4 regions of the Paracoccus seriniphilus genome follow, and region 2 is predicted to be linked to each of the others. Evidence: riboswitches for the same ligand, from Rfam matches in the RefSeq annotation. Region 2 holds a riboswitch; each other region holds the start of a gene.
The links. Region 2 has a riboswitch for cobalamin ahead of bluB (5,6-dimethylbenzimidazole synthase). Riboswitches for the same ligand answer to the same signal wherever they lie in the genome.
Positions count from the first base shown of each region.

Region 1: it holds a riboswitch for cobalamin, as region 2 does, so the genes downstream of both, JHW44_RS13145 (energy-coupling factor ABC transporter permease) here and bluB (5,6-dimethylbenzimidazole synthase) in region 2, are expected to answer to the same signal.
Region 3: it holds a riboswitch for cobalamin, as region 2 does, so the genes downstream of both, nrdH (glutaredoxin-like protein NrdH) here and bluB (5,6-dimethylbenzimidazole synthase) in region 2, are expected to answer to the same signal.
Region 4: it holds a riboswitch for cobalamin, as region 2 does, so the genes downstream of both, JHW44_RS10320 (TonB-dependent receptor plug domain-containing protein) here and bluB (5,6-dimethylbenzimidazole synthase) in region 2, are expected to answer to the same signal.

Region 1 is NZ_CP067129.1:2,675,838-2,683,323, reverse strand. Features, by position in the region: gene JHW44_RS13155 (C45 family autoproteolytic acyltransferase/hydrolase) at 1-362, shown strand, start outside; gene cobF (precorrin-6A synthase (deacetylating)) at 372-1,121, opposite strand; gene JHW44_RS13145 (energy-coupling factor ABC transporter permease) at 1,179-1,844, opposite strand; cobalamin riboswitch at 1,877-2,097, opposite strand; gene JHW44_RS13140 (cobyrinic acid a,c-diamide synthase CobB) at 2,117-3,463, opposite strand; gene cobM (precorrin-4 C(11)-methyltransferase) at 3,460-4,233, opposite strand; gene JHW44_RS13130 (cobalamin biosynthesis protein) at 4,230-4,577, opposite strand; gene cbiE (precorrin-6y C5,15-methyltransferase (decarboxylating) subunit CbiE) at 4,574-5,764, opposite strand; gene JHW44_RS13120 (cobalt-precorrin-6A reductase) at 5,763-6,503, shown strand; gene cobJ (precorrin-3B C(17)-methyltransferase) at 6,485-7,222, opposite strand; gene JHW44_RS13110 (precorrin-2 C(20)-methyltransferase) at 7,219-7,486, opposite strand, start outside.
Region 2 is NZ_CP067130.1:503,527-511,012, forward strand. Features, by position in the region: gene JHW44_RS15990 (ABC transporter permease) at 1-594, shown strand, start outside; gene JHW44_RS15995 (substrate-binding domain-containing protein) at 673-1,674, shown strand; gene JHW44_RS16000 (sugar ABC transporter ATP-binding protein) at 1,750-3,336, shown strand; gene JHW44_RS16005 (ABC transporter permease) at 3,333-4,349, shown strand; gene JHW44_RS16010 (carbohydrate kinase family protein) at 4,372-5,325, shown strand; cobalamin riboswitch at 5,535-5,711, shown strand; gene bluB (5,6-dimethylbenzimidazole synthase) at 5,754-6,446, shown strand; gene queC (7-cyano-7-deazaguanine synthase QueC) at 6,573-7,274, shown strand; gene queD (6-carboxytetrahydropterin synthase QueD) at 7,274-7,486, shown strand, end outside.
Region 3 is NZ_CP067131.1:31,459-38,944, reverse strand. Features, by position in the region: gene JHW44_RS16575 (taurine ABC transporter substrate-binding protein) at 1-579, opposite strand, end outside; gene JHW44_RS16570 (helix-turn-helix domain-containing protein) at 839-1,339, opposite strand; gene JHW44_RS16565 (hypothetical protein) at 1,357-1,557, shown strand; cobalamin riboswitch at 1,671-1,856, shown strand; gene nrdH (glutaredoxin-like protein NrdH) at 1,952-2,173, shown strand; gene nrdI (class Ib ribonucleoside-diphosphate reductase assembly flavoprotein NrdI) at 2,183-2,596, shown strand; gene nrdE (class 1b ribonucleoside-diphosphate reductase subunit alpha) at 2,581-4,704, shown strand; gene nrdF (class 1b ribonucleoside-diphosphate reductase subunit beta) at 4,791-5,747, shown strand; gene JHW44_RS16540 (GAF domain-containing protein) at 5,898-6,428, opposite strand; gene JHW44_RS16535 (helix-turn-helix domain-containing protein) at 6,831-7,486, opposite strand, start outside.
Region 4 is NZ_CP067129.1:2,103,803-2,111,288, reverse strand. Features, by position in the region: gene parA (ParA family partition ATPase) at 1-271, shown strand, start outside; gene JHW44_RS10335 (ABC transporter ATP-binding protein) at 288-1,031, opposite strand; gene JHW44_RS10330 (FecCD family ABC transporter permease) at 1,028-2,014, opposite strand; gene JHW44_RS10325 (ABC transporter substrate-binding protein) at 2,011-2,811, opposite strand; gene JHW44_RS10320 (TonB-dependent receptor plug domain-containing protein) at 2,798-4,654, opposite strand; cobalamin riboswitch at 4,773-4,963, opposite strand; gene JHW44_RS10315 (NAD-dependent deacylase) at 5,028-5,705, opposite strand; gene JHW44_RS10310 (hypothetical protein) at 5,710-6,012, opposite strand; gene JHW44_RS10305 (HAD family hydrolase) at 6,366-7,064, shown strand; gene JHW44_RS10300 (DMT family transporter) at 7,061-7,486, shown strand, end outside.

The DNA of each region.
Region 1 (7,486 bases), on a different replicon from region 2:
ATCTGACGCCGGACCGCCCGACGATCATCTCGCAGACTCCGGTCGCCACCAATCATCAGGAGCGGGTGGAATGGCCCGGTCATGCCAGGTTTACCGCCACGGTGGAACGTCAGCGGTTCCTGCTGAACCGGCTGACCCTGCACCCGGAAACCCAGGATCGCTTCATCAGCATGTTCCTGCGCCCACCGCTGTATTCCACTGCGTTTTCTTCGGGGTTCGGCACCTTGTATACGGCGGCTTATATGCCCGCCGATCAGATGATGCAGGTCTGGTGGCCCCATCACGTCTGGACCCATAGTTTCGATCATTTCGTGACCGGCTCGCAGCGCGTGCTGATCCCGCATTCTCCGCCCTTGGGCTGACGGTCCGGTTCAGACCCGCCGCAGCAGATAGATATCCATGATCCAGCCATGGGCGGCTCGCGCCTGCGCGCGTGTCTCGATGATCCGGCTGCCGATCTCGGCCAGCGGACCTTTCAGCAGGATCTGTTCGGGCATGCCGACAAAGCCGCCCCACCAGATATACAGATCCTTTGGCGGCAGGGTCTGAAAGGAACAGGACCCATCCAGCATCACGACGACCGAATCGCTCTCCGCCGGCCAGCCGTGGTCGCGCAGATTGCGGCCCGTGGTGACATGGACCGGCGCACCGATGGTGTTCAGCGGAATAGCATGTGCCGCGCAAAGCGCCTGAATGGCGGTAATTCCGGGGATGACCTGCGTCTGCAGTGGCAGATGCGCGGTCAGCCGCTCGGCGATGCGCAGGGTGCTGTCATAGAGTGACGGATCACCCCAGATCAGAAAGGCCAGTTTCCCGCCCTCGGGCAGATATTGTCGTATCTGTCCCAGCCAGGCCTGCGCGATGGCATCATGCCAGTCATCGACGCCCTGACGGTAATCGGCGTGACTGGCGTCGCGGACCGGCAGCGGAAATTCGATCACCTGACAATCGGGGGCGCAATGATCAGCGCAGATCCTGCGGCGCAGCCCGGCCAGATCGTCCTTTTGGGCGCCCTTGAGAGGTATCAGGATCAGATCGGCCGAACGCATCGCATCGATCGCCTGCAGGGTCAGATGCCGGGGGTTTCCGGTGCCAATGCCGATCAGGCTCAGTTCGATCATCGCGACCTCATGCCTTGGTATGCGCGGGCCGGTTTCAGCCCGCGCGCCTCCTGTTGCTCAGGCGAACAGACGGGGCGTGACAAGGGCGCTGCCCTGAAGGCTGCGCATGGATTTCGCCACAGCCAGCACCGCCAGATCGACCAGTGGTTCGATCAGGATCACGGTCATATAGGCCACGCCAAAGGTCGCGACCCCTTCGATACCGGCAACGCCCTGACCGAGGATCGCCCAGAAGGCCACCCAGGCCACGACGCCACCCTGATAGGCCGTCGACAGGGCCAGCGCCTGTCCATAGCGCAGATCGACATAGGCGGTGCCCGGTGCGATGATCCGGTTGGCCAGAGCCGACAGGCCGAACAGCGGCACCAGCAGCGTGGTCATGTTCATGCCGTATTGCGGCAGATCGAAGGGTGCGAACAGCAGGCCCTGTGTCAGCAGACCAAGCGCAAGGCCGATGGCCGCGGGCGCCGCGCCGAACAGCAGGAACAATGTCGAGCCGAGGATGAAATGGACTTCGGAAACGCCGACCGGGTAATGGGGCAGAACCTCGAAGAACACGAAGACAAGCGCCGTGGTCAGCACGCTGCGCAGGGCCAGCGAGGTCCAGCCCTTCTCCTGTGCGGTCTGGAAGGCCAGCCTCAGGCCATAGGCTCCGGCAGCCGCGGCCGTGGCATAGCTGAGCGCAAGCTTTGCGCCGGTGACAATTCCGGGTTCGATATGCATGTCAGTCTCCTTTGCCGTCCCACCCGACGGCTGTTGGTTATGGGCTGACGGCCGGTCTCCTGGCTCGCGGGTCAAGGCGTCGCTTCGGCCTTCCCGGCCCGATGGGCCAGTGGCTTTGTTGAAGCACGCTCTCCGCATACAGTCGCGGGGGCGGCTGGGGCTTCGGGTGCCGCGATTTGGTCCACCCTTCCCCATTCCCGATGAAGCCCGACGCTTGGCGTCTGTACGGGCACCGATCAGAGTTTCAGCTAAATTGCATTGCGCGCGCGCGGTCAAGCATTCTGGCTGCGCGAAATCAGGTGAAAGAAGGTGCCCGTGACATGCCCGCCACCGGGCATCACGCGATGCGATCCGGTTTCCGCGACCAGATTTCCGTTGGCGTCACTGACGCGCGCCAGCGGCTCATCCGGTTGCGACAGGATCGAGGCATAGTGAAATTCATGACCGCGCAGGGTTGCCCCGGCTTGCAGCCCGGGCATTGGCGCATCCAGCCGCGCCATGCGATAGCCCAGATGCATCCGGCGCTTGTGATAGCTGGTTTCCAGCCCCAGCAGGCCGGTCATGGCATGGCGCTTGCCTTCGGCATCCGTCAGCCCCGCGCCCAGCACCATATAGCCGCCGCATTCACCATGCACCGGGCGGCTGCGGGCGAATCGGGCAAGCCCCTCGCAGAAATTGCCTGCCCCGGCGATGCGACCGGCATGCAGTTCGGGATAACCGCCGGGCAGCCAGCAGCAATCGGCACTGTCATCGGGGGCCTGATCCGCCAGTGGCGAAAATGGCAGGATGGTCGCGCCCTGCCGGCGCCATTCGTCGATCAGATGCGGATAGACGAAGCTGAATGCCTCATCCCGTGCCAGAGCGATCCGCTGACCGGGTGGCGGCACGGGGTGATGCGAGGCGACTTGCATCAGGGGGCGTGCCGCGGCGGCAGCCAGAATCGCGTCCAGATCGCAATGCTGCCCGACAAATTCGCCCGCCTGATCCAGCAGCGCCCGCAGATGCGGGGTCTCTTCGGCCTGCACCAGACCCAGATGGCGTTCGGGCAGTTCGATATTGCCGCGCCGGGGCAGTGATCCCAGCACCGCGATCCCGGCGCGCGCCATGCCTTCGCGGATCAGCGCCTCGTGCCGGGGCGAGGCCACGCGGTTCAGCACCACGCCGGCAAAGGGCAGATCGGGGGCAAGCGTGGCAAATCCATGTGCGATGGCTGCCGCCGATTGCGCCTGCCCAGAGACATCCAGAACCAGCAGCACGGGCCAGCCGGTCATCATGGCGATCTCGGCGCTGGCACCGATGCCATGTTCCCCAGGCGACGCCACCCCGTCGAACAGCCCCATCGACCCCTCGGCCAGCACCAGATCGGCAGGTTCGCGTCCTTGCAGATGCGCAACGATCTGCGCCTGTCCCATCGCCCAGCTGTCCAGATTGAACGAGGGCTGCCCGGCGGCCGCCAGATGAAAGGCGGGGTCGATGTAATCCGGCCCGGACTTGAAGGGCTGCACGCGAATTTCGCGCGCCCGCAGGGCCGCCAGCAGGCCCAGCATCAACATGGTCTTGCCGGTGCCCGAGGAGGGTGCGGAAATCATCAGGCCCGGTGTCAGGGGCATATTGCTCATTCGGGGAACCTCGGTTCTGGGCCAATGGGGCGATAGCGGCGGTCGTAATCGGCGGCGTAAAGACGGCTGTCGTCGAAATCCTGTCCCGCCAGAGCCGGACCGACCAGAATCAGCGCGGTCCGGTCGATTCCCTCGGCCTGCGTGGCGATGTCGGCAAGGCGCGCGCGAATGATCTTCTGGTCCGGCCAACTGGCGCGCCAGACCACGGCGGCGGGGCAATCCGCGCCATAGAAGGGGATCAGTTCCTCGGCCACATCCGGCAAGGCATGGATCGACAGATGGATGGCCAATGTCGCGCCGGTGCGGGCGAAATTCTGCAATGTCTCGCCATCGGGCATTTGCGAGGCCCGCCCCGAAGTGCGCGTCAGCACCACGGATTGCGCCAGCCCCGGCAGGGTCAACTCGCTCTGCAAGACTGCTGCGGCCGCCGCAAAGGATGGCACGCCGGGTGTCACGTCAAAGGGGATGTCCAGCGCTCTCAGGCGGCGCAGCTGTTCGCCCATTGCCGACCAGACAGACAGATCGCCCGAATGCAGTCGCGCCACGTCCTGACCCGCTGTATGGGCGCGCGACATTTCCGCGATGATCTCGTCCAGAGTCAACGGCGCGGTGTTGATGATGCGGGCACCGGCGGGGCAGTGATCCAGCAAGGCCGGGGGGACGAGGCTGCCGGCATAGAGGCAGACCGGGCAGGCTGCGATCAAGTCGCGACCGCGCAGGGTTATCAGATCCGGCGCTCCGGGGCCGGCACCGATGAAATGTATGGTCATGGGCTTTCGGGACTCTCTGCAATTGCGGCAGTGGCGGTTCCGCAGGCGCTGGTGACGCGCGCCGCGATGATCACGGCATCCTTTCCGCAGGCGGCGATGGCAGCAGCCTCGGCCACCGAACCGGTGCCATGCAGCGCCTGGATGCGCGGCGATTGGGTGGGCGTTTCGATGCCCGCCACCTCGACAAGGATCAGCGGCAGGCTGAGGGCGCGCAACTCGGCGGCGCGGGCGGGAATGGTGGCGACGCCCTCGACCGGTCCGGCGATCATCAGGACGCGCAGCAGCGCATCGCGCAAGGCTTCGACCGAGGCGCCGGGGCGGCATCCGATTCCAGCGATCTTCATCGTGTCACGCTCCATTGAGTGACGGCGCGGGCGGTTTGCCAGCCCCGCATCCGGCCGAGGGGCGCCACAGCGGACAGCTGGATCCGCGTCAGATCCCCACCCAGATCGGCGTGATGTGCGATCAGCAGGGCCTCGGTTTCCAGCGTGACGGCATTGCAGACCAGCCGCGCGCCAGCAGGCATCAGACCCCACAGCATGTCCAATAGCGCGGCACTGGCCCCGCCGCCGACGAAAACTGCATCGGGTTCGGGCAGGCCCTCCAGCGCGGCGGGGGCGGCACCCTGAAGACAGTTGATTGCATCGCAGAGACCGAAAGAGGCGATGTTCTGACGGATATTGTCGGTGCGGTCTTCGCGGGGTTCGATGCAAATGGCGCGTCCGCCCGCCAGTGCCCATTCGACGCTGATCGCGCCCGAGCCTCCGCCAATATCCCAAAGCAGTTCGCCGGGGCGCGGGGCCAGGGCGGCAAGGCTGATCGCGCGTATCGGAGCACGGGTGATCTGGCCGTCCTGCGTGAAATATTCATCCGGACGTCCGGGGGCATTTGGCAGGCCTTCTCCGCGTGGCAGATGATCCCCGCGCAGGGCCACGGCGACCGGTGCTTGGATATCCGTCAGGTCGAATCGATCGGCGCGGGTCCAGCGGATGCGCTCGGACGGGCCGCCCAGACGTTCCAGCACGGCCAGTTCCATCCTGCCCATGCCCTGCGTTACAAGCCAATCGGCCAGACGTGCAGGGGTCGCCCCGTCGCGCAGGGTGGCAAGGATGCGGCATTTGCGGGCCAGAAACGGGCGCAGACGTGCGAATTCTGCCGCATGCAACCCCATGCAGCGGGTTGTCTCAAGCCGCCAGCCCAGCCGCGCGGCGGCCAGCGAAAAGCAGCCCGCCGCAGGAAAGACCTGCCATTCCTCGGGGGCCAGATGCGCGGTCAGTGTTCCGCCGACGCCAAACCAGAAGGGGTCGCCCGAGGCCAGCACCACGACTGGATCGGGCTTGCAGGCCAGAACCTGTGAAATATCGAAGGGAACCGGCCATGGGCGGCCCCTGTCCCCAATCTTTGCCAGCGCCAGATGTCGGGCGCCGCCAAAGACAAGCCGCGCCTGCGCCAGTGCCTGGCGGCTTGCATCTGTCAGCCCCTCTGGCCCATCTTCGCCCATGCCGATAATCGTCAGCCAGGGCCTAGTCATGACACGCATCCTTTTGTTGGGCGGCACCAGTGAAGCCAGTCGTCTTGCGGGATTGCTGGCCGGTGCCGGTATGAACGCGATCTTTTCCTATGCCGGGCGCACCGATGCGCCGCGCGCCCAGCCCCTGCCGATGCGGGTGGGCGGTTTTGGCGGCGTGGCGGGGCTGAGCGATTATCTGCGGCAGCAAGAGATCAGCCATGTGATCGACGCCACCCATCCCTTTGCCGCACGGATCAGCCGCAATGCCATGCTGGCCTGTGAACGGGCAGGGGTGGATCTGCTGGTCCTGCAGCGCAGGGCGTGGCGCGCGGGTGACGGCGACAACTGGACCATGGTCGCGGATTATGACTCGGCCGCGGCGGCGCTGCCCGATGGCGGGGCGCGGGTCTTTCTGGCCATCGGCAAGCAGAACCTGCAGCCTTTTGCGAGCCGGGCGAACCGATATCTGTTGCGGCTGGTGGATGCGCCGCAAGGCCCGCTGCCCCTGCCCAACGCAGAGGCGGTGATCGCGCGCGGCCCCTTTACGCCCGAGGATGACTTCGACTTGCTGACGCGTCATCGTGTCACGCATCTGGTCGCCAAGAACTCTGGTGGCAGCGGGGCCGAGGCCAAGCTGATCGCGGCGCGACGACTGGGCCTGCCGGTGGTGATGATCGACCGGCCCGCGCTGCCCTCGCGCAGGATCGTGCATCGCCCCGAAGATGCCCTTGACTGGCTGCATCACTCCACCTCGGCATGACGGGGGGTGTAGATCCATGGGCCGATGCGCCGGGTTGCGGAATTGCCTACCAGAACCACGGTGCGCATATCGGCCATTTCCGGGGTGGCCTGATCCAGTGTCACGCTGCGCAGGGATTCATCCGGGGTTGAAATGGCGCGGGCAAAGATGATCAGCCGGTTCGGCTCGCATTCTTCGCGCAGGATTTCCAGAACGCGCGCGAATTGATGCGGGCGCGAGGCTGAACGCGGATTGTAGAACGCCATGGCGAAATCGCCTCGCGCGGCATGGCGCAGCCGCTTCTCGATCAGCGAAAAGGGTTTGAGATTGTCCGACAGGTTGATGGCGCAGAAATCATGGCCCAACGGTGCGCCCGCCCGTGCTGCGGCCGCCAGCATGGCGGTGATCCCCGGCAGGATGCGAATGTCCGGAACCGGGCCGGTCCAGCCTTCCAGCTCTTCGAACAGGGCCGATGCCATGGCGAAGACACCCGGATCGCCCGAGGATACGATCACCACCCGTGCGCCCGTGGCGGCCAGTTCCAGCGCGTGGCGCGCGCGGTCCAGTTCGACGCGGTTGTCCGATCCATGCAGGTTCAAGCCGGGCCGGGCCGCAATCCGCGCGACATAGGGGCCATAACCGATGATGTCGGTGGCCTGTTGCAGCGCGGCCTGTGCTTCGGGGGTGATCAGCCCTTCGGCACCCGGCCCCAGACCCGCAACGGTAATCCGGCCGCTCATTGCGCTGCCCCCGATATCCGAGCCCCTGATATCTGCAACTCGGGGCGGCGGCCCTGCCCATGCACCATGACGATGGCGAAATAGGGGCAATCGCGGTCCTCGACCTCTTGCAGGCGGATGACACGCTCTCCGGGCATGGTGCCGCGCTCGATCAGCCAGGCGTCCTGCAATCGGCCAGCGCGGGCCAGCGCACTGCGGATCTTGGGCAGGTTGCGGCCGGTTTTCATGATCACCAGCGCATCGGCCCCCTGCATGTGGCGCGTC
Region 2 (7,486 bases):
ACTCTGGGCAGCCAGCTGGTATTCACCGGCATTGCGGTCTGGCTGACCGGCGGCTCGGCCGTTGGCCTGGGTTATATCCCGCCGCTGGACAATCTGGGCAACCTGCCGGTTCTGGGCGTGCCACTGTGCTTTGCGCTGTTCATTCTTGTCGCGGCACTGCTTGGCTTTGTGCTGCGCGTGACACCCTTCGGGATCAAGCTGACGCTGATGGGCTCGAATGACAAGGCGGCGCGCTATGGCGGCATTCCGACCCGGAAAATGATCGTGCTGACCTATACGATCGCCGGGGTTCTGGCCTCGATTGCCGGAGTCATCATCGCAGCGCGCAACTCTTCAGTGAAATGGGATTATGGCAGCTCTTACGTGCTGATCGCCATCCTGATCGCGGTTCTGGCTGGTGTGCGCCCCGAGGGCGGCCATGGGCGCGTGCTGTCCGTCGTGCTGGCGGCAACCGCCCTGCAAATGCTGTCCAGCCTGTTCAATTTCATGGGCATCTCGAATTTCTTTCGCGACCTCGCATGGGGCGTGTTGCTGCTGGCGCTGCTGGCATCGGCACGCATCCAGATCTCGCCCTGGTTGCGAATGCGACGGTAACGGCCGGTGCGGGCAGGCCCTGGGCAGGGGCAGCCGGCGCAAGACATCTCTGCCCGGATTTCTGGAGGAGGAAGACACATGAAGAAAATTACTCAACTGGCTGGAAGTGCAGCATTCTGTGCATCATTGGTCGCAGGTGCCGCCATGGCACAGGACGCGCAAAGCATCAGCACCGTGGTGAAGGTCACCGGCGAAAACTGGTTCATCCGCATGAATGAAGGCGTGGACCAGTTCAACGCCGACAATGAGGCCATCGAGGCCGCTCAGGTCGGGCCCGCCCAGGCCGACGCCGCCCAGCAGGCGCGCATCATCGAGGATCTGGTTGCCCGTGGCGTCTCGGCGATTGCCGTGGTGCCGATGGACCCCTCGGCGCTGGAAGGTGTGCTGCGGCGCGCCAAGCAACGCGGGATCAAGGTCATCGCCCATGAAGGCGACAGCATCGTCAATGCCGATGCCGATATCGAAGCCTTCGACAATGCCGCCTTCGGCACGAAGATCAACGAAGGGCTGGCCGATTGCATGGGCGGCGAAGGCAAATGGACCAGCTTCGTCGGATCTCTGGGCAGCCTGACCCATAACCAATGGGTCGAAGCGGGCGCGGAAAATGCCGGCAGCAAATATCCCGGCATGGAACTGGTCGCTGAAAAGAACGAATCCTTCAACGACGCCAACCGGGCCTATGAGCGCGCCAAGGAAATCCTGCGCGCCCATCCCGACATCAAGGGCTTTCAGGGCTCGTCGGCGATCGACGTGATCGGCATCGGCCGCGCAGTCGAGGAAGCCGGACTGGAAGACAAGACATGCGTCTTCGGACTGGGTCTGCCGAAGGACACCGGACCCTATCTGGAAACCGGCGCCGTGGACCGGATCTATTTCTGGGATCCCAAGGATGCGGGCTATGTCATGAATGTCGTGTCGAAGATGATCCTTGACGGCACCGAGATCACCAATGGCATGGATCTGGGCGTGCCCGGCTATAACGAAGTCACAGTCAGCGACGGGCCGGGCAAGGGCATTATCATTCAGGGTCAGGCCTGGGTGGATGTCGGCAAGGACGATTACGCCGAATATCCGTTCTGATCCGCGTCTTGACTGATGGAAGGCGCGGGCAGACCCCGCGCCTTTCAGGAACCACCCGGTTCAAGGAACCCTGCCATGACCACCCCATCGACTCCCCCCGCCCACGGGCAGGACACAGCGCCCTTTCTCGAGGTTCTGAACATCCGCAAGTCCTTTGGCGGGGTGCAGGCGCTCAGGGATGTCAGCCTGCAACTGCGGGCGGGCCAGATTTCCCATCTGATGGGCGAAAACGGCTGCGGCAAGTCAACGCTGATCAAGATCATTTCCGGGGCACAACCCGCGACCGAGGGCAAGATGCTGATCGACGGACAGCCTGTGGGCAGCCTTGCGGGTGATCTGGGGCCGATTGGCGCATTGAGGGCGGGGATCGAGACCGTCTATCAGGATCTGTCGCTGCTGCCCAATCTGACCGTTGCCGAAAATGTCGCGCTGACGGGCCAGCTTGTGGCGGCAAACGGTCGCCTTGCGCGGCCCCTGCGACTGGCCGCGCTGCATGCCAAGGCGGCGCAGGCGCTGGCCCATGTGCATCTGCCGACAGATCGCGGCTTTCTTGACCAGCGCACCGACACGCTTCCCCTTGCCAGCCGTCAGCTTGTGGCCATCGCCCGCGCCATCGCCGCCGAGGCGCGTCTGGTGATCATGGACGAGCCGACAACCTCGCTGACACGGCATGAGGTGGAAAACCTGCTGGGCGTGGTGCGCGGCCTGCTGGATCGCAATGTCAGCATCCTGTTCGTCACCCACAAGCTGGACGAGATCAAATCCCTGGGCGGGCGGGCGATCATCATGCGCGATGGCGCCATCGTGGCCGAGCGTGACGTGCGCAGCACCAGCAAATCCGAGATCGGCGAATTGATGACCGGGCGCAAGATATCGGAAGAACGCTATCGCAATCACCCCAGGATCGGTGATGTCCGGCTGGAGGTGTCCGACCTGTCGGCGGCGGCGTTCCATGATGTTTCGCTTCAGCTTCGCAAGGGCGAGATCCTTGGCATTACCGGCCTGCTGGACTCGGGGCGAAACGAACTGGCGCTGGCGCTGTCCGGCGTGCAGCCTGCCGCCTCGGGCCGCATCTCTCTGGACGGAGATCCCGTCGCCCTGCCGACGCCTGCCGCCGCCATCGCCGAGGGCATCGGCTATGTGCCCGAAGACCGTTTGACGGAAGGGCTGTTTCTGGAGAAATCCATTCAGGACAATGTCACCCTGCCGGTGCTGGACAGGCTGCGCAACGCATTGGGCATGATCAGCCGCGGCAGCGCAAAGCAGCTTGCCGAAGAGCAGATCGCCGATCTTCAGGTGGTTGCGCCCGATGTCTCGGTTCCGGTGCAATCACTGTCGGGGGGCAACCAGCAACGCGTTCTGATCGGGCGCTGGTTGACGATCAACCCCCGGCTTCTGATCCTGCATGGCCCGACCGTCGGGGTCGATGTCGGCTCGAAGGACACCATCTTTCGCATCATCCAGCGGCTGGCGGACAACGGCATGGCCGTCATCATCATCTCGGACGATCACCCGGAATTGCTGCAGAATTGCGACCGGATTCTGGTCATGCGGCAGGGCCGGGTCGTGGCTGAATGCAGCGCCGGGGAAGTCAGCGAAGACGATCTTTACCGCATCATGTCCAGCGATCAGGACGCCACCCTGCAGGAGAACGCGAAATGAGCGATGTCGCCACTTTGAACAAGCGCGGTCTGGCGGCGCGTTTCTGGGACTTGCTTGGCAAACGCCCCGAGCTGTTCACCCTGACGCTGGTTCTGCTGACCATCATGGTTGTCGCAATCGCCAATCCGGCCTTCCTGTCGATGAACAACCTGTTCGACATCCTGCGGGCCTCGGTCGTGCCGGGGATATTCGCCATGGGCGTGCTGGTGGTTCTGGCCGCAGGTGGCATTGATGTCAGCTTCACGGCCATTGCCGCCCTTGTCATGTATTCGCTGACCATGCTGGCCACGAACAGCTTTCCCGGCATGCCTCTTTGGGTGATGCTGCCCGCAGCTGCCATCGGTGGCGCGGTGCTGGGGCTGGGCAATGGCCTGCTGGTGCATGTCCTGCGCGCGCCCTCGCTGATCGTGACCATCGGCACGCAATATATCATCCGTAGCTTTCTGCTGACCTTCGTGGGCACGGCGCTGTTCATGAATATCCCTGCCGCCCTGGACGGGTTCGGCAGGGCATCGCTGATCACGCATCACGGCGCGACCGGCATGACCTCCAGCCTGCCTGCTACGGTTCTGGTCCTGCTGGCCGTGGCGCTTGCGACCTGGCTCATCCTGCAGCGGACCCTGATGGGGCGCGCCGTGTTTGCAGCAGGCGGCAATCCCGACATCGCGGCAAGGCTGGGCTTCAACCTGTTTCATGTCCGGCTGTTCGTCTTTGCCTGGGCCGGGATGCTGGCCGGGATCGCGGGCATCGTGCATGTCTCATCGAACCGGCTGGCAAACCCCTTCGACCTTGCGGGGATGGAGCTTGAAATCATCGCAGCCGTCGTATTGGGGGGCGCACGGATCACCGGTGGCTCGGGCACCGTGATCGGAACCCTGCTTGGCGTGCTGCTGATCACGCTGGTCAGCAATGTGCTGGTCTTCGTGGGTATTCCCAGCACCCTTCAGCGCACCATCATCGGAGCATTCATCCTGTTGGCGGGCACGGCCTTCGCCCTGCGCAACCGCAGCTGACACCATATCCCCGGAGGAACCCATGCAACACGACGTCTCTGTCATCGGCCTGTATATTCTTGATATCCTTGGGCATCCGGTCGATCATATTCCGCCCGGAGGCGAGGTGGATTTCATCGATCAGATCCGTCTGACCGTCGCGGGCACCGCAGGCGGCACCGTGGTCGACCTGGCGAAACTGGGCCTGCATTGCATGGCCGTCGGCGCGGTGGGGGACGACGAAAAGGCCGATTTCGTTCTGGATTCACTGAACCGCCATGGCGTCGATACCCAGCAGATGCAAAGACTGACGGGCGTGCCGACATCAGCGTCGATCCTGAACATCCGCCGCAATGGCGACCGCCCCGCCCTGCATCAGCGCGGCGCATCCGATCATTTCGATCTGGCCGACGACGCGCTGGAAGCGGTTCTGGCAGCGCCGATCATCCATCTTGGCGGCACCGGGTTGCTGGCGAAACTTGACGGAGCGCCAAGCGCGCGGCTGCTGGCCGAGGCCAAAAGACGCGGTCGGACCGTGACCTTCGATCTGTTGGGGGCCAATGACGGAACAATCGACCTGCTGACCGACCTTTTTCCTCATATCGATTATTTCATGCCCTCCATCGAGGAAGCGCGGTTGATCTCGGGCGCCAGCAGCATCGATGCCACAGCGGCCTTCTTTATCGACAAGGGCGTGCGCCAATGTGTTTTCACGCTTGGCGGCGAGGGTGCCTGCTTCATCGACCACAAGGGGGAAAAGCTGCTCCAACCCGCCTTTGACATTCAGGTCGTCGACACGACCGGTTGCGGCGACGCATTCGACGCGGGCTTCATCACGGCACTTCATCACAAGATGGACCTGACCACGGCGCTCGGTTTCGCGCAGGCCTCGGCGGCACTGGTGGCTACCGGCCTGGGATCGGATGCGGGCATCACCTCGTTCAAGGATACACTGGCCTTCATGAACACGACCAACCGGCTGCCGGCTGCTGGCTGAATGAATGCCGAAAGGCGGGCGCCGGAATTCGAACCATTGATCCTGAGCATGACTTCGCCGACATCCTCTTGAAACAGTCAAGGCATGGCATTGACTTCGATTGGGAGGATCGCTGGCCAGCATGGGCCCGCCGCAGGGGCTTTCCATCTGTTCAGGTGCCGAGACCGCCCGGTGCATGGAAACTCTGTTTGCGTGGCGCAGCCGGTCGCGGGATAAGGGCATGGTCAGGTGCCCCTTCGGGGGAGAATCGGGAAGCCGGTGAGAATCCGGCGCGGGCCCGCCGCTGTATCGGGGATCGTCTGGCAGATGCCACTGGGCCATGCCCGGGAAGGCGCCAGGACGAGATGATCCGAAGCCAGAAGACCGGCCTGATGTTCATCGCGCTTCGGGGTGGAACCCGCGGCGCATTGAAATATGCGAGGTTTCAGATGCCCCCAGAGATTTCTGCAGAACAGGTCGTTCCCCAGCCCGCCCGTTCCTTTGACGAACGGGAACGCCAGGCCCTTTACGATATCATCAACGCCCGCCGCGACGTTCGCAACGAGTTCCGGCCCGATCCGATCGATCCCGCCGCCCTTCGGCGCATTCTTGCGGCCGCGCATGCCGCGCCATCTGTCGGTTTCATGCAGCCATGGGATTTCCTGCTGATTCGCGACCCGAAACGGCGCGCCGATATCCATGCAGCCTTCCTTCGCGCCAATGCCGAAGCCGAAGACATGTTCGAAGGAGACCGCAAGGCGCTTTACCGGTCCCTGAAGCTCGAAGGAATCCTGACTTCGCCGTTGAACATCTGTGTGACCTGCGACCGGACCCGTGGCGGAAAGGTGGTTCTGGGGCGCACCCATAACAGCAACATGGATCTCTATTCGACGGTCTGCGCTGTCCAGAACCTCTGGCTGGCCGCCCGCGCGGAAGGAATCGGAATTGGCTGGGTTTCGATCTTTCGACCCCAGGACCTTCGCGACCTGCTTGGCATTCCCGACCATGTGGAAATCGTGGCCTATCTTTGCGCGGGCCATGTCGACGAACTCTACCCCAGGCCCGAGTTGGAAGCCCGGGGCTGGCGCCAGAGGCTGGATCTTGACAGCGTGATCCACGAGGATTGCTGGCCGGGGCAATAGGCCCGAACCGCCCCGTGATCCGCCCCCATGCGCGGGGGCGATGCCACTTGCAATCCGCGCGGTTTCTGAAATAAGGCCCGCCATCCGGTCGCAGCCTACCCGGACATCAAAACAAGGGCCTCAAAAATGAAAACACTTGTCATCTGCTCGGGCGGACTCGATTCCGTGTCGCTTGCGCATATTACCGCCAATGAGCATCAACTCACACGGCTTGTCTCGTTCGATTATGGTCAGCGCCACCGCAAGGAGCTTGGCTTCGCCCAGGCGGCGGCCGCGCGGTTGGGCGTGCCCTTTCACCTGATCGACATGCGCGGCATCGGTGCGGCGCTGTCGGGTTCGGCCCTGACCGACGAAATCGACGTTCCTGATGGGCATTATGCCGAGGAAACGATGCGCATTACCGTCGTGCCCAACCGCAATGCCATCATGCTGTCGATCGGCTTTGGCATCGCGGCGGCGCAGGGTGACGAGGCCGTGGCGACGGCGGTGCATGGCGGCGATCACTTCATCTATCCCGATTGCCGCCCCGGCTTCACCCGCGCCTTCGAGGCGATGCAGCAGGCCGCCCTGCAAGGCTATGCCGATGTGCGGCTGCACACGCCTTTCGTCAGGGAAAGCAAGGCCGAAATCGTCCGCCAGGGCGCGGCGCATGGCACGCCATTTGCCGAGACATGGTCCTGCTACAAGGGCGGCGAAATCCACTGCGGCCGCTGCGGCACCTGTGTCGAGCGACGCGAGGCCTTCCATCTGGCCGGGGTCAGCGACCCGACGCCCTATGCCGATCCCGACTACTGGATCACGGCGCTTACCACGCGGGAGAACGGCTGATGTTCCGTATTCGCAAGGAGTTCCATTTCTCGGCCAGCCATCGCCTGAGCCATCTGCCCGACGACCATCAATGCGCGCGGCTGCATGGACACAATTACATCGTCGTGGTCGAACTGGCCGCAAAGGCGCTGAACCCGGATGGCTTCGTGCGCGATTATCACGACCTCAAGCCGCTCAAGACCCATATCGATGATCATTTCGATCACCGGCAT
Region 3 (7,486 bases), on a different replicon from region 2:
CTTCATCCGGTCCAGCGCACCGCCCCAGCCACAGGCCATGTCGATGCTGCCCTGGCCAAAGGCCGCAGCCGCCTCGGCCGGGGCCATGTCCACGATGGTCATGGAGGCCGGATCGACACCGAAATGCTCCATCTGCTGCAGGAAACCGTAATGGGCGATGGTCCCCACGGGCAGCGCCACGCGTTTGCCCGTCAGTTCGCCCGCGCTGTCCTTGTCGATTTCCAGCCGCGAAGCGACAACACAATTGTCATTGTCGGAATAGGAGGCGGCAATATCGACAACCTCGAGATCCTGCCCCGCCGAAACCGCCACCACAAAGGGAGGCACCCCCTGACTTATGGCGATCTGCACATCTCCGGCCGCCATGGCGGCCGACATCGCGGTACCCGAATCAAAGGCAACCCAATTGACCGGAACGCCCAGCTTTTCCTCGTACAGCCCCTTGGCCTTGGCATATTGGAACGGCATCGGCCATTCCTGGAAATAGGCCACCGTTACAGCGTCCTGTGCAAATGCAGGAGACACCATCCCCAGCGAAATCAGGGACAACAGACCACTGATGGCTTTTGTTCGCTTCATTCTGTTCTTTCCTCTGTTGGCATGACTCATCAGCCCCGGGAATCCTGGTCGAGGTCATTGAAACGCCGCCGGTTGAGCCGGCGATCTGATTGATGTTCAGGGTCCGCGCAAAGCCTGATCGCGGAAGGGTATGACCCTCCATCACATGGCTGCGGGGTGATCAGAATCCTCCGCGAATCTTCGGCCAGACGCCGATCCCCGCGGAACAATGATGATCATGGATTCCTATGTTGGCACATTGCGACGTCGAAGGTCCTTTCTAGTAGATCGGCGGCGAAATTACCCACAGTGCCACTGCGGTTTCACGATAGGGATTTGCCCAGAGATAGGGCTCGTTACGGATCCGGAAACTGTCCCCCGGACCCACGGTGAATTTCTGGTCGCCGAAGCTGAGATCCAGCCGTCCCGACAACATGAAGCCGACTTCCTGCGTCTCGCGATGCACAGGCTCGGGCAGCGCCTTCCCGGGCAGGAAGGTCGAATGGACGATTTCGAAACTGTCGGTCAGGTCCGGAGAGATCAGCGCTTCGATCAACCCGTCATGACGGTGTCCGAGCGAACGGCGGCGGTCAGCCCGAACGATACGGCCTTCTTCCCGTGGCGTCTCGGCCTTGGGCTGGATCAGCAGCGACGGCGCCACATCAAGGATCTGTGCCAGCTTGGCCAAATCCTCGGCACTGATCCGCGAGACATCGCGTTCGACTTGCGACATCCAGCCCAGGGACCGGCCCATGGCTTCGGCGAGCTGCGCCAGGGTCAAGGCGCGGCTCTTTCTCAATGTCCGCAGATCAGCACCAGAAGTCACGAATCACTCCCTCTTCATCGAATATCGATCTTGCCACCGGAAATGAAATTATCAACATTTTTTTCATTCCTGCTTTGCAGATCAGGGACGCCCCCGAAATTTTCAAAGGCAACGAAGCCTTGAAACGACATTTTCAACCCCGCCCTGAAGGCTTGACCAGCGCGGCGGTCTGACCCACACGGGATCCTGAATTGCAAAGCATTGGAATCACTGGACGCGGCAGCATTGTCCCCAGAAAATTTCCTTGGTCCCGACACCACATATTGACATTATACCCGCTTGGATGGCTAAGTGATGTGGCTATGGTGCCAATGACATCCGTCAGAGGTGAAAAGGGAAGTCGGTGAAAAGCCGGCACTGCCCCCGCAACTGTAAGCGGTCGGATCGACTGATGAAGCCACTGGATCACTCCGGGAAGGCCGGTTGTCCCATGTCCGCGAGTCAGGAGACCTGCCATGGCAAAAAACGACTACGGGCGGTGGGCCCGGCAGCGTGGCTGTTGGCGGATCTTCGCCAGCAGTCAAGCGCGGGACCGCCATCCAGACATAGAGACCAGGAGCCGAGCGCATGACCATCACCGTCTATTCCAAACCCGCCTGTGTGCAATGCACCGCCACCACCCGTGCTCTTGATGCCCGCGGCCTGAACTACGACATCGTCGATCTGACCCAGGACGCCGAAGCCATGGAGCGGGTGACGGCATTGGGATACCGTCAGGCGCCCGTCGTCATCGCCGGTGAGAACCACTGGGCAGGCTTTCGTCCGGACATGATCGGCCAGTTGGCCTGATCATTCGCGATGGTGGGGCTGGTCTATTTCTCATCGGGATCGGGCAACACCGCCCGCTTTGTGGCGGCCCTGGGGTTGTCGGCAATGCGCATTCCCCTGCGCAGCAGCGATCCGATGCCGATGCCGGACCGGCCCTATGTGATGATCTGCCCCACATATGCCGATGGCGAAGGTCGCGGTGCGGTGCCCAAGCAGGTCATCCGCTTTCTCAATGATGAAGCGCGTCGGGCCGGATTGCGTGGCGTGATCGGCGCGGGCAATCGCAACTTTGGGCAAACCTATGCCTTGGCCGCGCGCGTGATTGCCGATAAATGCCGCGTTCCCGTGTTGTATCGATTCGAACTGGCGGGAACACCAACCGATATTGCCCGTGTCCGCGACGGGCTGAAAAAACTGCAGGAAATGGAATGCTTGACAGTGTGAAGCCCGACCTCGACTATCACGCGCTGAACGCGATGCTGAACCTTTATGACGACAAGGGGCACATCCGCTTTGAGGCCGACCGCATGGCGGCGCGGCAGTATTTCCTGCAGCACGTCAACCAGAACACTGTCTTCTTCCACAGCCTGGACGAGAAGCTGGATTACCTGGTCGACGAAGGCTATTACGAGCCGCAGGTTCTGTCCGACTATCCGCGCGAGTTCCTGCACCGGATCTGGGCGGCCGCCTTTGCCAAGAAGTTCCGTTTTCCAACCTTCCTTGGCGCGTTCAAATATTACACCAGCTATACACTGAAGACCCGAGACGGGCAGCGCTACCTGGAGCGTTACGAAGATCGCGTGGTCATGGTGGCGCTGGCACTGGCGCGGGGCGATCAGGATCTGGCCATGAAGTTCATGGATGAAATCCTGTCGGGTCGTTTCCAGCCCGCCACGCCGACCTTTCTGAACGCGGGCAAGAAATCGCGCGGCGAGCTGATTTCCTGTTTCCTGCTGCGCGTCGAAGACAACATGGAATCGATCGGCCGGGCGATCAATTCCTCGCTGCAACTGTCGAAACGCGGCGGCGGCGTCGCCCTGATGCTGACCAACATCCGCGAATCCGGGGCCCCTATCAAGGGGATCGAGAACCAGTCTTCAGGCGTGATCCCGATCATGAAGTTGCTGGAAGACAGCTTCAGCTATGCCAACCAGCTGGGTGCACGCCAGGGCGCGGGTGCAGTCTATCTGAACGCCCATCATCCCGATATCCTCAGCTTCCTGGACACCAAGCGCGAAAACGCGGATGAGAAAATCCGCATCAAGACGTTGTCCCTTGGCGTGGTGATCCCTGACATCACCTTCGATCTGGCCAAGCGGAACGAGGATATGTATCTGTTCTCGCCCCATGACGTTCAGCGCGTCTATGGCGTACCCTTCTCGGAAATCTCGGTCACCGAGAAATATGCCGAGATGGTCGACGACAAGCGTATTCGCAAGAAAAAGATCAATGCACGCCAGTTCTTCCAGACGCTGGCCGAGATCCAGTTCGAAAGCGGCTATCCCTACATCATGTTCGAGGACACGGTGAACCGCGCCAATCCGATCGACGGGCGCATCACCATGTCGAACCTCTGTTCGGAAATACTGCAGGTGAACGAGGCGTCGGAATTCAACGAAGATCTCAGCTATGCCCATATGGGCACGGATATTTCCTGCAATCTGGGATCACTGAATATCGCCAAGACAATGGATGGTCCCGACTTCGGCGCCACGGTCGAAGCCGCCATCCGTGCCCTGACTGCCGTCAGCGAAATGTCGGCCATCGATTCCGTGCCCTCGATCCGCAAGGGCAATGACGAGGCCCATGCCGTGGGCCTGGGCCAGATGAACCTGCACGGTTTTCTGGCACGCGAGCGCATTCACTATGGCAGTCCCGAGGGCATCGAGTTCACCAGCGTCTATTTCGCCGCCATAGCCTATCACGCCATCCGGGCCTCGAATCTGTTGGCGCAGGAAAAAGGCGCGACCTTCAAGGGATTCGAAAAATCGACCTATGCCGATGGCAGCTTCTTTGACAAATACACCAACCGCGACTGGCTGCCGGTCATGCCGGAAGTGACGCGGCTGTTCGCGGGGATCACGCTGCCGACCCGCACGGATTGGGAGGCGTTGAAGGCCGATGTGATGAAGCATGGGCTTTACAACCGTAACCTGCAGGCAGTGCCGCCAACCGGATCGATCAGCTATATCAACAATTCGACCAGTTCGATCCATCCGATTGTCAGCAAGATCGAGATCCGCAAGGAGGGCAAGATCGGCCGCGTCTATTATCCGGCCGCCTTCATGTCGAATGAGAACCTGGAGTTCTATCGCGACGCCTATGAAATCGGCCCGCAAGCCATCATCGACACCTATGCGGCTGCGACCGAACATGTCGATCAGGGCCTGTCGTTGACCCTGTTCTTTCCCGCCGAGGCCACGACCCGCGACATCAACCGCGCGCAAATCTATGCGTGGAAAAAGGGGATCAAGACAATCTACTATATCCGGCTGCGCCAGACCGCACTGGAAGGGACCGAAGTCGAAGGCTGCGTGTCCTGCACGTTGTAAGCGAGGCCGGGGGCCCGCCCCCGGACCCCCGGGGTATTTGTGACAAAGAAGAAGAGAGGGGTTCTTCGATCATGAAGGATCAGGTGATGCGTCAGGTTCAGCGCGCCGTGAACTGGAACCGGCTGCAGGACGAGAAGGATCTGGAGGTCTGGAACCGACTGACGGTGAACTTCTGGCTGCCGGAAAAGGTGCCATTGTCCAATGACGTGCAAAGCTGGGCGACCTTGCGTCCGGAAGAGCGCGAATTGACGATCCGCGTCTTTACCGGATTGACGCTGTTGGACACGATCCAGAACACGCTTGGGGCACCACGATTGATGGGTGATGCCCAGACCCCGCATGAGGAAGCGGTTCTGTCAAATATCGCCTTCATGGAAGCGGTCCACGCGCGCTCCTATTCATCGATCTTCTCGACACTCTGTCTGACCAAGGAAGTGGATGAGGCGTTCCGCTGGTCCGAGGAAAACCCGCATCTGCAACAGAAGGCGCGGCTGATCCTGGACGAATATGATGCTGGCGCCGATCCGATGAAGCGCAAGATCGCCAGCGTATTCCTGGAAAGCTTCTTGTTCTATTCGGGTTTCTATTTGCCGATGTATTGGTCCAGCCGTGCCAAGCTGACCAATACTGCCGATCTGATCAGACTGATCATCCGGGATGAGGCCGTTCATGGCTATTACATCGGCTACAAATACCAGCGCGCCCTGGAAAAGCTGGATGAGGCGAAAAGGGCCGAATTGAAGGACTTTGCCTTTGCACTGATCTTCGATCTATATGACATCGAGGTCAAATATACCGCCGAACTGTACGATGGAATCGGGCTGACCGAGGACGTGAAGGCGTTCCTGCATTACAATGCCAACAAGGCACTGCAGAATCTGGGCTATGAGGCGCTGTTCCCGCCAGCGGCCTGCGAGGTGAACCCCGCGATCCTGGCCGCATTGTCGCCCGACAGCGAAAACCATGACTTTTTCTCGGGGTCTGGATCGTCCTATGTCATTGGCAAGGCCGTCGCTACCGAGGATGAAGACTGGGATTTCTGAAGTTGCCCCCTCCGGGGCAAAAATCTAAAATCGTCCCGCGCAGCCTCTTCTGGCATGTTGAGAGGATTGCGCGGGTCACGGACGAGAATAGCGACGCGTTGCTTCCGAACCGTGACCTAGTGACCTGATCGGCTCAGACACCTCTTTGATCTAAGGGCCAGCGTCCAGCGAGTCTCCGACAAGCTTGGCGAACAGACGCATCATGTCCCTGACGCGCGATTCATTGAGCCGGTGCGGTTCGGGATCAAGTCCGCAAATGGTGCCAAAGAACTCGCCGTCCTTGCGATAGACCGGAAACGACAGGTAGCTGCGGAAACCATAGTCCCGCGGGGTATGGTGATCGCAATAGACCGGATGAGAGAAAACATCGTCGATGACGATCTCGTTGCGCGACTTCTCGACATCGCGGCACAGGGTGGTTTCGATCAGCAGTTCATCGCCGGGCTTCAGCCCGAATGACAGATGATCGACGACGCAGCAGGTCACCCAGTTCCGGTCGGTCACCCGCGCAATCGCGGCAAAACGCAGACCGGTTGCCATGCACAGTGTTTCAAGCATCGTGGCATTCGACGGGTTGGACAGGACGGCGACAATATCGCGCCGAAACGCCTGATCCGGGAAACTGTCGGATGCCGAGGCGTCCGGATCGGACCTGCAAAGGTCATCAGGCAGGTCGGTCACGGGGCATATCCCTGATTGTCTTCATTCTTGTTTCCATGTTGCGGCACGGCCGCACGAAGAACAGTCATGCTCGACTGTCCGGGAGAGAATAGCTGAAAGCGGGTGCGCTTTCCACGTCTCCGGGCAAAAGATGCCGCACCGTCATTCACGACCGTTACATCATCGCAGACGCGCAAGGCATGCACGAATTCAACAGATTAACGGATCAATCATGTGATCCATGCGCATGGCCTGACCCGTTACTTGATGAAACAGCGCGGCCAGGATGATGCAATACACTTCGACGTGACCGCGGACCTGGACGTGAACTGCCGGGCTGGTCCGGATTCGTCGCAAATCCAGCGTTTTCCGATGCGGACATACGACGAGTTCTGGATGCAGGATTCGCCCAAGGCAATCGTCCTAATCGATCAGATCGCTGGGTTCGGCCAATCGCCGCAGTCGGCCGAAGTCGGTGATCGTCACCCTGCTGCCCGCCACATGGACGCCGTGATCGGCCAGGGCCTTGAAGGATCGCGACAGGCTTTCGGGCGTGACGGCCAGATAGGCCGCCAGCAGACGCTTTTCATAGGGAAGGGTAAAGCCGGCAGCCCCGGAATGCCTGTTCGATTGCACCAGCAGATAGGCCGCCAGCCTCTCGCGGGCATTGCGCAGTTTCAAATTCTTGGTATGGCGCACCATGCGGCGATAGTCGGTCGCCAGTTCATCCAGAACGCTGATCGAGAAGGCCTGATCCTCGCGAAAGGCACTGCGGATATCCTCGGCCGGGATCATCACGATCCGGCTTGGCTCGAGGGTACGTGCCGACATCAGATGTGCGGCATCGCGAATGCAGGCCGCCAGAATGAAACTGGTCACCGGCCCAATGATCCCCATGGTCGCATCGCGGCCCTTCCATTCGGAATACAGTTCGACCGATCCCTGCGTCACTACATGCAGAAAATTCGCTCGTGCGCCTTGTCGGATCATCTCGAGACGCGCGGGAAATTCCTGCGCATAGGCCGCCTGCATCAACTTGTCGAAGCTGGAGGGGGCCATATCGCGAAACAGACGCAGAT
Region 4 (7,486 bases), on a different replicon from region 2:
GACCGAAGGTGTGCTGGATCTGGCACGGCGGGAAAAGGCGCCGGTGCTGGTCGTGCTGAACCGGGTGCGGCCCAATACCCGGTTGTCGCTGGATGTCAGCGAAAAGGCGGTGGAACTGGGCGCAATCGTGGCGCCGACACAAATCGCCAACCGTGTCGCCTATGCCGAGACCCTGGGTCTGGGGCTGGGCGTAGTCGAACAGTCCCGCAATGCGGTGGCGCGCGAGGAAGTCGCCGCAATCACCGAAGACATTCTGGGCAGCATGGGCTGAAACCGGCTCGCGGCGATCACAGCGGCAGAATCAATGGCCCGTGCTCGGTTTCGATCCGCTGGGTGCGAATCTGGAAGGCACGTTGCATCAGTTCGTCGCCCAGAACATCCTGTGGTGCGCCATCGGCGATGATGCGTCCTTCGGCCAGCAGGACGAGGCGGGTGCAAAACCGCGCGGCCAGGCCCAGGTCGTGGATCGAGACCAGCAGTCCATGTCCCTCGCAGGCCAATTCGCGAAACAGCCGCATGCAGGCCAGTTGCTGGGCGGGGTCCAGCCCGGCGATAGGTTCATCGGCCAGCATCAGGGGCGTTTCCTGCGCCAGCGCGCGGGCGATCAGAACCCGGCTTTGTTCGCCACCAGACAGGCGCATGGCGGTGCGCTTGCGAAAGGGCTCCAGATGCATGCGGGCGATGGCGGCGTCTATGGCCGCCCGGTCCACGGCGGCACGCCCGCTACCGGGCCAGGGAATACGGCCAAGTGCGATCAAGTCCTCGACGCTGACCGGCCATGCGATTTCGCGTGACTGGGGCAGATAGGCGGCTTTGCGAGCACGATCCGCCGCGCTCATCCCGGCCAGATTGCTGTGACCCGCGGTCACCGGCAGCAGCCCCAGCGCGGTTTCCATCAGAGTGGACTTTCCCGCGCCATTCGCGCCGATCAGGCCGACCAACTCATGTCGGTCCAGCGTCAGATTGATATCGCTCAGCACCGGTCTGTTGCGGCGGGTGACCGAAAGGCCCTGAAGTTCCAGCAGCATCACATCCGCCCTCCGCTGCGCGTTTTCCAGATCAGATGCAGGAACAGTGGCGCCCCCACCAATGCGGTGATGACCCCCAGCTTCAGATCGCGTTCGGGCAGGATCAGGCGCACGGCAATATCGGCCGACAACAGCAGAACCGCTCCGCCCAAAGCCGATGTCAGCAACAGTGCCGAGGGCCGGGCACCCACCCAGGGACGCAGGATATGTGGCACGACCAGACCGACGAATCCGATGGCTCCCGCAACGGCGGTGGCGGGGCCGACGATCAGCGCGACCCCGATGACCAGCCGCAGGCGCAGCGCGGCGGGTGAGACTCCCATCGCCGCCGCCGCAGATTCCCCCAGTGTCAGCGCGTCCAGCGCGCGCCGGGTCGTCCAGATCAGCACAGCGCCCAGCATCATTGGCGGCAGCGCAAGCCAGACATGAACCATCGAGCGATCGGCAAGCGATCCCATCAGCCAGAACACGATTTCATTGGCGGCATAGGGATTGGGGGAAAGGTTCAGCACCAATGCCGTGCCAGAACCTGCCAGCGCGGAAATCGCCACCCCGGCCAGGATCAGCGTTACCGAGCCGCCCTGCGGACCTGCCAGCATGAACAGCAGCGCGATGCCGATGGCCGCGCCGATCAGCGCGGATACAGGCAGGGCAAGGGGCGAGGCCAGAGAAAGCCCGGATTGAATCGCCAGAACGGCCCCCAGCGCTGCCATGCCGGAAACGCCGATCAGCCCCGGCTCGGCCAACGGGTTGCGCAGATAGCCCTGCATTGCAGCACCGGTCAGACCAAGACCCGCGCCAATGGCGCAGCCCAGAACCGCGCGCGGCAGGCGGATCTCACGCATGACTATCGGAACCGGACCGTCACCGCCGTTGAACAGCGCGGCCAATCCCTGCCAGGCACCGATGCCTGCCGGGCCGGTCAGCAGCGACAGCGCAAAAAGAAGTGCGGCAATCGCGGTCAGGGACAGAACCAGCGCTTTCATTCAAGACTCTCGATGGCGCGCAGGATAAAGGGCGTGCCGCAGATCCAGTCCTGATCGGTGACCTTTTGTGCCGCGGGGGCAATGCGGGCCAGCGCCGGGTGGTCCAGAATGGCTTCGCTGCGCGATTGTCCGGGCCATTTCGCTCCGGTGATCAGCCGGTCGGGCCGCGACATGACCAGCATCTCCATCGGCAGGCTGCCGGTATGGCGGATCCCCATTTCCGCGGCGATATTGCGAAAGCCGGCCTGTGCCAGAATGGTGCCGGCCAGCGTATCCGGCCCCGAGGTCACGCCATTGGCATAATAGAGCGCCGCCCGGCCCCGATCCCTGCCGGATGCCAGCCGCGCCAGCCCCTGATCGAATTGCGCCAGCAGATCACGTGCCTGCGCATCCTGTCCCAACAATGCACCGACATGGGTGATCTCGTTGCGAATCGCGGCGATGCTTTCGGCAGGGGGCAGAACCTCGACCTGCAGGCCAAGCCGGCGCAGCATTGCGACCGTCGGCCCCGAGGCAAACTGACCCGCCAGCACCAGATCGGGGCGCATCAGATAGATTTCCTCGGCGCGGCCATAATTGATCGGATAGGCAGCAGCTTGGGCCGCCATGGGCGACATGCGCGGATCCTGCGCCAGATCACTGACCGAGATCAGTTGCCCCGGCGCCGCCAACATCATGGCGATCTGATCCGTGCACAGGTTCATCGACACCACACGCCGCGGGGCAGCATGGCCCGGCAGCGCTGCCGCCATCAGCCAGGCTGACACCAGCGCGACAAGGGTTCTAGAAAGACGCACGGATGCCCACATAGGCCGCTCGATCCGAGGTGCCATAGCCATCATTCAACTGGTATTGCTCGTCAAAGATATTCTCGAGCCGCAGATAGGCCTCGACATCGCGGGGCAGGGATTGGCGCAGGATCAGGTCCACGGTCGTGAAGTCATCCAGGTCATCGGGACGGTCCGCGACATGCTGCAGCTGGATCCCTGCCGTCGTGTCGGTCGAGAATGTGGTCTCGAAACCCAGATTCAGGACATGCCGGGGAACCTTGGCCCATTCCGAAGTCGGGCCGCTGTCGGTATAGGTATAGGCTGCCGTCAGCCTGTGGTTGCCAAAGCTGTGACGCGCATCAAGCTCCAGCCCCGAACGCCGCGCCTTGCCATCGACCTGGGCATAGCAGCCCGGCATGGCATAGGGACCGGATGCGGCAGCGCAGGAGATGCTGTCGGGATCCCAGCCGATCAGGTCATCCGCTTCCATCCAGAAGGCGGTGGCGCGCAGATGGCTGTCGTTGCCCCAAAGCTTTTCGACCCCGATTTCCGCCGTGCGGCTTTCCTCGCGCTGGAGGTCGTCGTCTCCATAGGCACTGTAGAGTTCATAGAGCGACGGTGCGCGGAACCCGTTGCCAAAGGCCGCGCGGAACAGCAGGTCGTCGCTGGCACGATAGACGGCTGCCACCCGCCCCGAAGTGAAACCGCCGAACTGGGCATGCTCATCGCGGCGCAGCGATGCGTTGAGATCGATGCTGTCACCCACGGGCATGGCGATTTCGCCAAAGACACCTGATAGCCGAGCGTCGCCATTGCCCTCGGCCTTTTCCTTTTCCGTGTCGGCACCAAAGATCACCCGCGTGCCATTGCTGCCCAGATCGGTCGCCCCATGCCAGGACAGTTTGGTGCGCGTGCCCTTGAAGGGAGATTCATAGCCGTTCGTCCAGCTGCTGCGGTCCAGTTGATAGCGCGTCAGGGCGATTTCGTGATCGATCGATCCGGTCGAGAACTCGGCGAAGGCGCGCAGGCCATAGGATTCCTTGTCGGTATAGTCGTCCCCCGGCGTGCCATAGGTGTCTCCGAAATAATAGTTTCCGGTGGCGAAATCGTAAAAGCCATCATCGAAATCGGCACGGCTCTCTTCCCAGAAACCGTTCACGCCGATGGTCACGCCTGACTGCAGGTGATGTGCGGCGTAGAATGTCAACCGCGTGGCTTCATAGCCGTCATTTTCGGTATTGCCGTCGTTCTCATCGCTGGCGGAGTAGCCGTCGGTAATGATCCGGCTGGCCTGGAATGCCAGATCGGTGTCGTCGCGGCGCAGGGTCACGCCATAGCTGGCCTGCAGGCTGCGATAGCTGCCGGCCTCGATGGCGAATTCCTGATGCAGCCCATCCTGGGTGGGACGCAGGGATTGCAGGCTGAGCACTCCGGCCATGGCCCGCGACCCATAGAGCGCGGATTGCGCGCCGCGCAGCAATTCCGCCCGGTCTATGCTGCTGCCGGTCAGGCCGCCAATGTCGAAATAGGGCTGCCCGGCAGCGGCGTCGGAAACGTCGATGCCATCGATCAGCACGGGCAGATACTGGCTGGGCGCACCGCGCAACTGGATCGAACCCGTGGTGCCCAGGGGGCCGGATTGACGCCAGTTGACCCCGGGCAGGCGCGACAATGTCTCTGCGATCGGCTGCCCGACCTGATCCTGCAGGTCCTCACGTTGAAGGATCGAAACCGAACTGCCCGAATGCGAAAGTTCGGTCGCTTCGCGGTTGGCGGTCAGAGTGATGGTCGGCAGGACCGTGTTGTCCTGCGCCAGTGCGGGAGAGGCAAATGCTGCGACCGAAGTCGCGAGAATGGAAAGGCGTTTCACGTCGTGGTCCCTTTCAGGCGCCCAAAGCGGGCGGTCTGCGGTCTGTCCGGCGGCGGTGCCGGACGGCGGTTACCACCACATCGGAACATCCGTTTCGTGCATGCCCCACGCATGCACTCAGGGTGATAGGGCTTCGGCAGGTCTCCTGACTTCACGGGTCACTGGTCGGCCGGGCCTTCCCATCCGTATCTGGCGGACAGTGGCATGTTCCGGCCTCGCTCACCGCTGACAGTTGCGGGGGCAGTCGCGGAATTTCACCGCATTCCCTTTTCACCGGGAAATCCCGGAACCGAGGCAGGGCGGAGCTAGACCAGCGTCCGGATTCGCGCAAGGACAATTGCCCCACCGCCAGAAGAAGGGCAGGGCATCTGTGTCATGAAAGCGACGCCACCCAGCCGGGCACCGTCTCCGAGGCCGGGCCGCGGATATGGTGGTCGAAATCGCGCGAGGTGGCACTGTTCTGCAGGTTCAGCTCGATGCAATTGGCCCCCATGCGCCCGGCATGCTGGGCAAATCCGGCCGCAGGATAGACATTGCCAGAGGTGCCGATGGCGGCGAAAAGATCGCAATCCTCCAGCGCCGCCCAGATCCGCTCCATATGATAGGGCATTTCTCCGAACCAGACGATATCCGGCCGTGCCGCAAGCGCCGCGCAGGACGGGCATGGCGTTTGCGGGGACATTTCCGCCGGGGCAGGCCAGCGATGCCCGCAACTGGCGCAAAGCGCGGTGCTCAGGGAACCATGCATATGGATGACATCCGGGCTTCCCGCGCGTTCATGCAGGTCATCGACATTCTGGGTGATCAGCGTCAGATCATGTCGTCCTGCCAGTTCCGCCAGCGCGCGATGGGCCGCGTTGGGCTGTGCCGCTGCCGCGCCCTTGCGGCGGTCGTTATAGAACCGGTGAACCAGATCGGGGTCGCGGACAAAGCCTTCGGGGCTGGCCACATCCTCGATGCGATGCTCTTCCCACAGCCCGTCGCTGGCGCGAAATGTCGCCAATCCGCTTTCGGCTGATATGCCGGCACCTGTCAGAACGGTAATGCGCAAGGGATCAACGGCAATAGGCTTCGGCCGACGAGGCAAAGCGCTTGTAGCGCGCCCAGAAGGCATTGTCCGCGTTCGATTTCGACATGCGCACGACCTGCGCCTGATGGGGGTCCCTGAAGAAGGCCGCGGCGCGGCGCTGATCCGAGCGCGACAGGGTCTTGTTCGCGACACGCTGAATGCAACTGCACAGATGTCTGTTTCCTTGTGCGCGGTCGGAACGCACGCAGGCGCTGTCGATGGGGCCGGCCATGGCCAGCGGTGCCGTCAGAACGATGGCGGCCGCCGCAATCACGATACGGTTCAGCATGGGGCTGTCTCCTCGGTTTCCTGGTCTTGTCCTCAGGTGAGGGTGCGCCGGTTGACCCGGTCTGGATTCCCTTCTTAGGAGGCAAAGGTAGCAAAATCGGCGATGCCGCTCAATCTTCCAGATGATTTCCCGGTCCGGACTGTGGCGGTCGCGCGGCGTGGAAGCGGCAAGAGAGAGGCGGCCCGGCGATGCGTGCAAAGGGCATTTCACCGCTGGCAGATGGCGCGTGGCGCGGAAAAACGTGCCATTTCAGGGGCCGGGCAGGCCTCTCCGGCGCGGTCGAGCACCGGGTTTGACAAAGCGGCAGAGCCGTGATTTCGCTGCCTGACTGCGACAACGCGCCGCGAGAGGTCATGATGTTCGACGCCATAGGTCTGGATGCAGATGATACCCTTTGGGAAAACGAGACCTTCTTCCGCAGCACGGAAGCGGCTTTCGCGGATATGCTGGCGGACCATGCGGAACGTGATGCGGTGACCGAACGGCTGGTCGAGACCGAAAAGCGCAACCTGTCGCGCTATGGTTTCGGCATCAAGGGCTTCATGTTGTCGATGGTCCAGACGGCGGTCGAACTGACCGAGGGGCGCGTGGATGGCCATACCATCGGCAGAATCCTGGAGATGGGGCGGGATATGCTGGCCCATCCCGTGCATCTGCTGGAGGGGGTCGAGGATGCCCTGGCCGCATTGGAGAATCGCCGTCTGTTCCTGATCACCAAGGGCGACCTGATGGATCAGGAGCGCAAGATCGCAGCCTCGGGTCTGGCGGAACGATTCGCCGCGATAGAGATTCTGGCCGACAAGACGCCGGGCCAATATGCGCGGGTTCTGAAACGGCACGGCGTTGCGCCCGAACGTTTCCTGATGGCGGGAAACTCGATGAAAAGCGATGTGCTTCCGCCGGTCGAGCTTGGCGGAATCGGGGTGTTCATTCCCCATGACATGACCTGGTCAGTGGAACATGCCGAGCCCGAAAGGCATCCCCGCCTGCACGAGTTGGCAAGGATCACGGAGCTTCCGGGGCTGATCGAGATGCTGGAGTGCAGGACATGACCCCCAATGCGCGGGCTGCCCTGCTGATGACATTGAGCATGGCCAGCTTCTCTTGCGAAGATACCCTGTTGAAATTGCTGTCACGCGACATTCCGACCGGGCAACTGCTGCTGCTGGTCGGCCTGGCGGGCATGTTGCTGTTTGGCCTGTGGCTGGCCTTCAGTCCCGAAGGGCTGGAATGGCGTTTTCTCTATGTGCCCAAGGTCCTGTTGCGCAATCTGGCCGAGGCGGTGGCCGGGATCGCATTTCTGACCGCGCTGTCGATCGGCGATCTCAGCATTGCCTCGGCGATTCTTCAGGCATCGCCACTGCTGATGACCCTGGGGGCGGCGCTGTTCCTGAAAGAACCGGTGGGCTGGCGGCGCTGGTCCTCGATCATTATCGGCTTTGTCGGGGTGCTGCTGATCGTCAGGCCGGGCTCG